Regions from separate parts of the Stenotrophomonas sp. CFBP8980 genome, predicted to be linked through region 1. Evidence: riboswitches for the same ligand, from Rfam matches in the RefSeq annotation. Region 1 holds a riboswitch; the other holds the start of a gene.
The links. Region 1 has a riboswitch for glycine ahead of SOM47_RS02870 (trimeric intracellular cation channel family protein). Riboswitches for the same ligand answer to the same signal wherever they lie in the genome.
Positions count from the first base shown of each region.

Region 2: it holds a riboswitch for glycine, as region 1 does, so the genes downstream of both, gcvP (aminomethyl-transferring glycine dehydrogenase) here and SOM47_RS02870 (trimeric intracellular cation channel family protein) in region 1, are expected to answer to the same signal.

Region 1 covers NZ_JAXCXF010000001.1:645,238-649,622, reverse strand. The annotation lists gene SOM47_RS02885 (NYN domain-containing protein) at 1-213, opposite strand, end outside; gene SOM47_RS02880 (NAD(P)/FAD-dependent oxidoreductase) at 317-1,600, shown strand; gene SOM47_RS02875 (GIY-YIG nuclease family protein) at 1,692-1,955, opposite strand; glycine riboswitch at 1,996-2,086, shown strand; glycine riboswitch at 2,099-2,192, shown strand; gene SOM47_RS02870 (trimeric intracellular cation channel family protein) at 2,274-2,891, shown strand; gene SOM47_RS02865 (MdtA/MuxA family multidrug efflux RND transporter periplasmic adaptor subunit) at 3,109-4,275, shown strand; gene SOM47_RS02860 (multidrug efflux RND transporter permease subunit) at 4,272-4,385, shown strand, end outside.
Region 2 covers NZ_JAXCXF010000002.1:70,211-74,595, reverse strand. The annotation lists gene SOM47_RS06365 (multidrug effflux MFS transporter) at 1-1,138, opposite strand, end outside; glycine riboswitch at 1,445-1,547, shown strand; gene gcvP (aminomethyl-transferring glycine dehydrogenase) at 1,608-4,385, shown strand, end outside.

The DNA.
Region 1 (4,385 bases):
GCGGCTGTAGGCGAACTGCTGGATCGGACGGATCGCGTACTCGTGCAGCACCGCTTCCCAGCCCTTCAGGCTGGGACTTTTCCAGTTGCCGTAGGCGCGACGGACGTTGGCCACGCCGTGCCGCGCCACTTCGGCCAGCACCTCTTCGATCTTCGACGCGGGTGCGTTGTCGGCGTCGATCAACAGGGCAATGCGCTTTTCCGGCTCGGACATACCTGCTCCAGGCTGACGATGGTGTGCGGACAGTATGGTCCACACCGGCAGCAGCCCGTGTGACATGCGATCATCCCAACGCCCCCCTACTGGAGCCACGCGAATGACGCGCGAGCGCACCCCCCACCTGGTCATCGTCGGCGGTGGTTTCGCCGGCCTCTGGGCCGCCCGCGCCCTGGCCAGCGAGCGCATCCGTATCACCCTGGTCGATCGCCGCAACCACCATCTGTTCCAGCCGCTGCTGTACCAGGTCGCCACCGCCGGCCTGTCGGCACCGGACATCGCCGCGCCGCTGCGGCATATCCTCGGCCACCAGCGCAACGTGGAAGTGCGCCTGGGCGAAGTGACCCGCATCGACAAGCAGGCACGCAGCGTACATCTGGTGGATGGCACATCGCTGGAGTACGACACCCTGCTGCTGGCCAGCGGTGCCACCCACGCCTACTTCGGCCATGACGAATGGGCCAAGGATGCGCCCGGCCTGAAAACCCTGGACGACGCCATTGCCTTGCGCCGCAAACTGTTGCTGGCTTTCGAGCGCGCCGAGGCCGAGCCGGACCCGGAGAAGAAGGCCGCCTGGCTGAGCTTCGCGGTGGTCGGCGGCGGCCCCACCGGCGTGGAACTGGCCGGCACCCTGGCCGAAATCGCCCGCCACACCCTGCGCAACGAGTTCCGCCACATCGACCCGGCGTCGGCCAAGGTGCGGCTGGTGGAAGCCGGGCCGCGCGTGCTGTCCACCTTCCCGGACGTGCTTTCGTTGAAGGCCCGCCGGCAGCTGGAAAAGCTGGGCGTGGAGGTACTGACCGGCACACCGGTGACCTCCATCGACAGCCTGGGCTTCCAGCTGGGCGAGCAGTTCGTCCCCGCGCGTACCGTGGTCTGGGCCGCTGGCGTGGCCGCAAGCCCGCTCGGCGCCACGCTGGACACACCGCTGGACCGCGCTGGACGCGTGCTGGTGGAGCCCGACCTGACCCTGCCCGGCCACCCGGAACTGTTCGTGGCCGGTGACCTGGCCGCCCTGAGCCAGGCCGATGGCCGGCCGGTGCCCGGCGTGGCGCCCGCCGCCAAGCAGATGGGCAAGCACGTGGCCGACACCGTCCGTGCGCGCCTGCACGGCAAGCCGGCGCCGGGTCCGTTCAAATACGCCGACTACGGCAACCTGGCCACCATCGGGCGCATGGCCGCGATCGTGCACCTGGGCAAACTGCAGCTGTCCGGCGTGCTCGCGTGGTGGTTCTGGCTGGCCGCCCACGTGTTCTTCCTGATCGGCTTCCGCAACCGGATGGTGGTGCTGCTGAACTGGGCGGTCGCGTACTGGAGCTACCAGCGCAGCGCGCGGATCATTTTCGGCGACGTGAAACCGCCGAAGGACCCACCGCGCGGGTGACCGGCACACCCGCTACGCTCGCCGACCGTGGCTCGGCGCTCCGGGGTTGCCGTGGTAGCGCCGAGCCATGCTCGGCGGACGAAAGGCGGTGTTACAGCGCTTCGGTCAGCCACGCCAGCTTGCGCGCACGCGGCTGCTTTTTCAGCTGCCACTCCGCACGCGAGGCTTCGGCGCGGTCCGGGTACTGGCGCACCGCAAGGATCTGCAGCGGTGGGCGCGCACGGGTATAGCGCGCGCCCTTGCCTGCCTGGTGGGCGGCAAAGCGCGCCTGCACATCGGTGCTGATGCCCGCGTAATAGCTGCCGTCCCGGCATTCGAGCAGGTACAGGAACCAGGGCGTGTCGGGGCGGGCCATGCCGCGATTATCGCCCAGCCGCCGCCAGCGGCTACACTACGTGCCGGATGCAGGAGAGTGGTGCCACGCTGGCACCCGCCGAAGGCGCAGGCTCCCATGATCGCTCAGGCCGGTGGAATGGCATTCCACCAACCATGTATCTCAATCGCCGAGCTGGAGAGAGATCCGCAAGGATCCGCCGAAGGGGCACGCGGACTCATCCGCTGAACTCTCAGGCAAAAGGACAGCGGGAGCGGCACCGGTCACCTTCGTTCGTCGATGCGCCTGCATCGGTGGTGCGTATCGCGTGGCCGGCCCCACCGCATCCGGAGCCTGCACATGTTGCTGTCCATCATCTACCTGATCGCCATTTCCGCCGAAGCCATGACCGGCGCCCTGTCCGCCGGCCGCCGCCGCATGGACCTGTTCGGCGTGGTGATGATCGCCTGCGTCACCGCCCTCGGCGGCGGATCGCTGCGCGACATCATCCTTGGCCACTACCCGTTGGCCTGGGTGAAGCACCCCGAGTATCTCGGCTTCACCGTGTGCGCCGCGCTGATCGCTACCTGGGTGGCGCGCTGGATGCACCACTTCCGCCGCACCTTCCTGGTGCTGGACGGGCTGGGCCTGATCGCCTTCACCCTGATCGGGTGCGCGATCGCCCGCGATGGTGGCCATGCCACGCCGATCGTGTTGATCGCGGGCATGCTGACCGGTGCCTTCGGTGGTGTGCTGCGCGACATCCTGTGCAACGAAGTGCCGCTGATTTTCCAGAAGGAGTTGTACGCGATCATTTCGCTGCTGACCGGCGCGTCCTACCTGTCGCTTCTGCACTGGAACGTGGCCGACAACACCGCCATCCTGTGCTGCCTGGCCGGCGGCTTCGCACTGCGCCTGCTGGCGATCCACTATCGCTGGGAAATGCCGAAGTTTGTTTACCACGACGAAGTGCACTGAGACGAGTAGTGACGGCCGCTGGCCGTCACTACCATGACCAAGGTCATGCGGAAACCTGCCGCGCAATTGGCTACCATGGAGGCCCGTCGCGCGAGCGGCGGCATCCAGCCACGCTGCTTCTGCGGCCCCGCCAGACAACCCTCCCCACGTTGCCAGGCCTGCAGTGATGATCCTGGCGCAGCACTTCCCTGCGCCATCGCAGGGTGCAGGATGACCCATGCCGCTTGACCCACCGTCGCGCCCCCGCCGTCACCGCACGCTGCTGCTGGCAGCTTCCGTCATCGTGCTTGCGGTGCTGCTGGCATGGTGGGCATGGCCGCGCGCCGACGTAGTGGCAGACGATGCGGGCGGCCGCAAGCCGACCCCGGTACGCATCGCCCGCGCCAGCGCAGAACCGCTGCAGCTGCGGCTGAAGGCGATCGGCACGGTGACCCCGCTGCACAGCGTGGTGGTGCGCAGCCGCGTGGATGGCGAACTGCTGAAACTGCATTTCAACGAAGGCCAGCACGTGAATGCCGGCGACCTGCTGGCGCAGATCGATCCGCGGCCGTACGAGGTCCGACTGGCGCAGGCCCAAGGCACCCAGCAGCAGAACCTGGCCGAACTGGAAAACGCCGAACGCCAGCTTCGGCGCTTCGGCGAACTGCAGGCACAGAACTATGTTTCCGGGCAGGAGCTGAGCGACCAGCAGAGCAAGGTGCGCCAGCTGCAGGGCCGCCGCTTGAGCGACCAGGCCACCGTGGATGAAGCGAAGCTGCAGCTGCAGTACACCCGCATCACCGCGCCGGTGAGTGGACGCGTCGGCCTGCGCCGCGTGGATGTCGGCAACCTGATCCGCAGCAGCGATGCCGACGGCCTGGTGACGCTGGCGCAGACCGCGCCGATCAGCGTGCTGTTCACCGTGCCCGAACCGGAACTGCCTGCCCTGCTGGGCGCCGTGCGCAGCCAGCCCGTCTTGGCCGTGCAGGCCTGGGACCGCGAAGAACGCGCCGAACTGGGCCGTGGTGAACTGTCCAGCGTGGACAACGTGATCGATACCGCCACCGGCACGCTGAAGCTGCGTGCACAGTTCGCCAACGCCGACGACGCACTGTTCCCCAACCAGTTCGTCAACATCCGGCTGCAGCTGGGTGCGCAGGATGCGGTGGTGATCCCCGATGCCGCGGTGCAGTTCGGCAGCAAGGGCAACTACGTGCACGTGATCGACAAGGACGACAAGGCACAGCGCCGCGACGTGGTGCTGGGCCCGGCCGACGGCACGCGCGTATCCGTGCGCAGTGGCCTGAAGGCCGGCGAAAAGGTGGTGGTGGAAGGCATCGACGGACTGGAAGACGGCAGTGCCGTGCGCATCATCAGCGAGGACGCTGCGCAGGCCGGCGCATGAACCTGTCGCGTGCCTTCATCCTGCGTCCGGTAGCGACCACGCTGCTGATGGTGGCGCTGTTGCTGGCCGGCGTGCTGGCCTACCGGCTGCTGCCGGTGGCCGCACTGCCG
Region 2 (4,385 bases), on a different contig from region 1:
CCTGGCCCAGCGCCAGCTGCAGCGGCGAATGGCTGAGCAGCGGCGACACCAGCCCGGCCACCAGAGTGCTGACCATCAGCTGCAGGAAGGCCTGCAATGACGAGGCCAGCCCGCGCTGGTGCGGATACATGTCCAGCACCGCCAGCGCCAGGATCGGGAAGATCAGCGCCATGCCCAGGCCACCGATGAAGATCGGCAGCACCGCCCACGGCAGCGCCAGCTGCGGGGCCATGGCAACGTAGCCGGTGTTCAGCACGGCCGAAACCGCACAGCAGATGAAGCCGATGCTGACCTGGCGCGTCGGCGTGGTACGGCCGGCCATGCGCCCGGACAGGAACGAACCGGCCGTCATGCCGCCGATGGTCGGGATGAACAGCCAGGCGAATCCGCCTTCGCCCAACCGCAGGTGCTGCATCACGAACATCGGCGCGGAGGCGATGTAGAGGAAGATGCCACCGAAGTTGATGCTGCCGGCCAGCGCCAACCGCATGAAGCGCGGGTTCGAGCCGATGCGCAGGTAGTCGCGCACCAGCCCGCGCGGCGACAGCGGCGTGCGCGCGTCGATCGGGTGGGTTTCCGGCAGGAAGCGCGCGGTAGCCACCAGCAGCAGCAGCGAGAACACCACCAGGAACCAGAAGATCAGCGGCCAGCCGGCACCGCTGAGCAGGATCCAGCCGCCGATGATCGGCGCGATGGCCGGCGCGATGCCGAAGATCATCGACACCTGGCTCATCAACCGCTGCGCATCGTGGCCGTGGTACAGGTCGCGGATCACCGCGCGGCCTACGATCATGCCGACGCCGGCCGACAGGCCCTGCAGCGCGCGGAACATCAGCAGCGTGGTCAGGTCGGTGGACAGCGCGCAGCCGACCGAGGCGCCCACGAACACCACCAGCCCGCCGAGGATCACCCTCTTGCGCCCCCAGGCATCGGAAAGGGGGCCGTGGGCCAGGCTCATCAGCCCATAGAACAGCAGGTAGACGCTGACGGTCTGCTGCACCGCTACTTCATCCACCCCGAGCCGCTGCGCCAACTGCGGAAATGCCGGGAAAATGGTGTCGATGGAGAACGGGCCGAACATCGCCAGGCCTGCAAGCAGCAGGGCCAGACGGCGGGTCGAAGGCGAGGCGGCAGTCATGGGAGCGTCCGGAGGATCCGCGCAGGCCATGCGCGGCGGGCGCCCGGTCCGGCCCAGGCAGGACAGGAAAGCGGCGCCGGATGAATACGAGAATGGCGCCATGATAGGCCGTTGTCCGGCCCATTACCATGCGATCCGCGCCGAATCCGTCCGGTGGGTCGCACCGCATTCAGCCGTGTGTATCGGCCCGCCGCGCCCCCGGCTTCCACGCGGGCCGCTATAATCGACGGGCAACAAGGTGGGAGAAGCAGGACACCGCTGCCGAAGGCGCAAACGCCCGTAATCGCTCAGGCCCGTGACCACCCGCATCAAAACTCTGGAGAGACCGGTTCGATCCGGCGCCGAAGGGGCACGAAGCCGCGCACACGCGCGCTTCCAAACTCTCAGGCAAAAGGACAGAGGGGCGCCCCGCAGGCTGCTGATCGGCAGCCTGCCCACGTGCGTGCCCTTTCCCGACGGATCCTTCGCCATGTCCCAGAACACCCCTTCGTTGCGCGAGCTTGAACACCACAACGCGTTCGTCGAGCGCCACATCGGCCCCAACGATGCGGAGATCGCGCAGATGCTGAGCGTGGTCGGCCATGCCTCGCTGGATGCGCTGACCGACGCCATCGTGCCAGCCCGGATCAAGTCGCCGGCGCCGCTGGCGCTGCCCGAATCGATCACCGAAGTGCAGGCACTGGCCAAGATCCGCGCCATCGCCGACCAGAACACCGTGCTGCGCAGCTTCATCGGACAGGGCTACTACGGCACCCACACGCCGAACGTCATCCTGCGCAACATCCTGGAAAATCCGGCGTGGTACACCGCCTACACCCCCTACCAGGCCGAGATTTCCCAGGGCCGCATGGAAGCGCTGATCAACTTCCAGACCCTGTGCGCGGACCTGACCGGCATGGAAATCGCCAACGCCTCGCTGCTGGACGAAGCCACTGCGGCGGCCGAAGCGATGACCCTGGCCAAGCGTTCGGCCAAGTCGAAGTCGGACACCTTCTTCGTGCATGACGCGGTGCATCCGCAGACGCTGGAACTGCTGCGCACCCGCGCCGAACCGCTGGGCATCGTGCTGCGCGTGGGTACCCCGGCCGAAGCGCTGGAAGCGGAGGCCTTCGGCCTGCTGCTGCAGTATCCGGACACCTTCGGCCAGGTGGCCGACCACAAAGCGCTGGTCGATGCCGTGCACGCCCGCGGCGGCCTGGTCGCGGTGGCGACCGATCTGCTCGCATTGACCCTGCTGGCCGCCCCCGGCGAATGGGGCGCGGACATCGTGGTCGGCAACAGCCAGCGCTTCGGCGTGCCGTTCGGCTTTGGTGGCCCGCATGCCGCCTTCATGGCCTGCCGCGATGCCTACAAGCGCTCGATGCCGGGCCGCCTGATCGGGGTCTCCATCGATGCACAGGGCAACCCCGCCTACCGCCTCACCCTGCAGACCCGCGAGCAGCACATCCGCCGCGAGAAGGCCACCTCCAACATCTGTACCGCCCAGGTGCTGCTGGCGGTGATGGCCTCGATGTATGCGGTGTACCACGGCCCGGACGGGCTGACCCGCATTGCACGCCGCACCCACCGCCTGGCCGCGATCCTGGCCGCTGCGCTGCGCAGCAACGGCGTGGCCGTCGGCAGCGACTTCTTCGATACGCTGCATGTCACCGGCATCGACGCCGCGGCCATCCACGGCGCCGCGCGCGCGGCCGGCTACAACCTGCGTGCCATCGACAGCAGCTCGGTCAGCATCAGCCTGGACGAGACCGCCACCCGCGAAGATGTGATCGCGCTGGCCGCGGTGTTCGGCGCACAGGCCGACGTGGATACGCTGGACAGCAGCACTGCCGACGCCATCCCTGCCGCCCTGGTCCGCCGCAGCGGATTCCTGACCCACCCGGTGTTCAACACCCACCACAGCGAGCACGAACTGCTGCGCTACCTGCGTTCGCTGGCCGACAAGGACCTGGCGATGGACCGCACGATGATCCCGCTGGGTTCGTGCACCATGAAGCTCAACGCCACCGCCGAAATGATCCCGGTGACCTGGCCGGAGTTCGGCAACATCCATCCGCTGGTGCCGGCCGACCAGGCCGTGGGCTACAAGGCGCTGATCGAAGGCCTGGAAGCGATGCTGGTGGAATGCACCGGCTACGACGCGGTCAGCCTGCAGCCCAATTCCGGCGCGCAGGGCGAATACGCCGGCCTGCTGGCAATCCGCGCGTATCACCGTTCGCGCGGCGATGACCATCGCGATATCTGCCTGATCCCGGATTCGGCGCACGGCACCAACCCGGCGTCGGCGCAGATGTGCGGCATGAAGGTCGTGGTCACCAAGACCGATGCAAACGGCAACGTCGATGTCGACGACATCCGCCGCAATGCGGAAAAGTACAGCGACCGCCTCGCCGCGCTGATGGTCACCTACCCGTCCACGCACGGCGTGTTCGAGGAAGAGATCGTGGAGATCTGCGAGATCATCCACCAGCACGGCGGCCAGGTGTACACCGATGGCGCCAACATGAACGCACTGGTCGGCGTGGCCAAGCCCGGCAAATGGGGCTCGGACGTGTCGCACCTGAACCTCCACAAGACCTTCTGCATCCCGCACGGCGGCGGTGGTCCCGGCGTGGGTCCCTGCGCGGTGAAGTCGCACCTGGCCCCGTTCCTGCCACGCGTGCTCGGTGGCGAAGGTGATGTCGGCATGGTCTCGGCGGCATCCTTCGGCAGCGCCTCGATCCTGCCGATCAGCTGGATGTACATCACGCTGATGGGCAGCGAAGGCCTGCGCAAGGCGACCCAGGTCGCCCTGCTCAACGCCAACTACATTGCCACCCGCCTGGCCCCGCACTTCAAGACCCTGTACACCGGCCGCAACGGGCTGGTGGCACATGAGTGCATCCTGGACGTGCGCCCGCTGGAAAAGACCAGCGGCATCGGCGCCGAGGACATCGCCAAGCGACTGATCGATTTCGGCTTCCACGCGCCGACGCTGAGTTTCCCGGTCGCCGGCACGTTGATGGTGGAGCCGACCGAAAGCGAATCCCAGCACGAGCTGGATCGCTTCATCGACGCGATGATCCAGATCCGCGAAGAGATCGCCGCGATCGAAGATGGCCGCCTGGAGCGTGAGGACAATCCGCTGAAGAACGCACCGCACACGGCCACCGCAGTAACCGCAAGCGAGTGGACCCACGCCTACCCGCGCGAACTGGCGGCGTTCCCGCTGGCCAGCCTGAAGCAGTCCAAGTACTGGCCGCCCGTG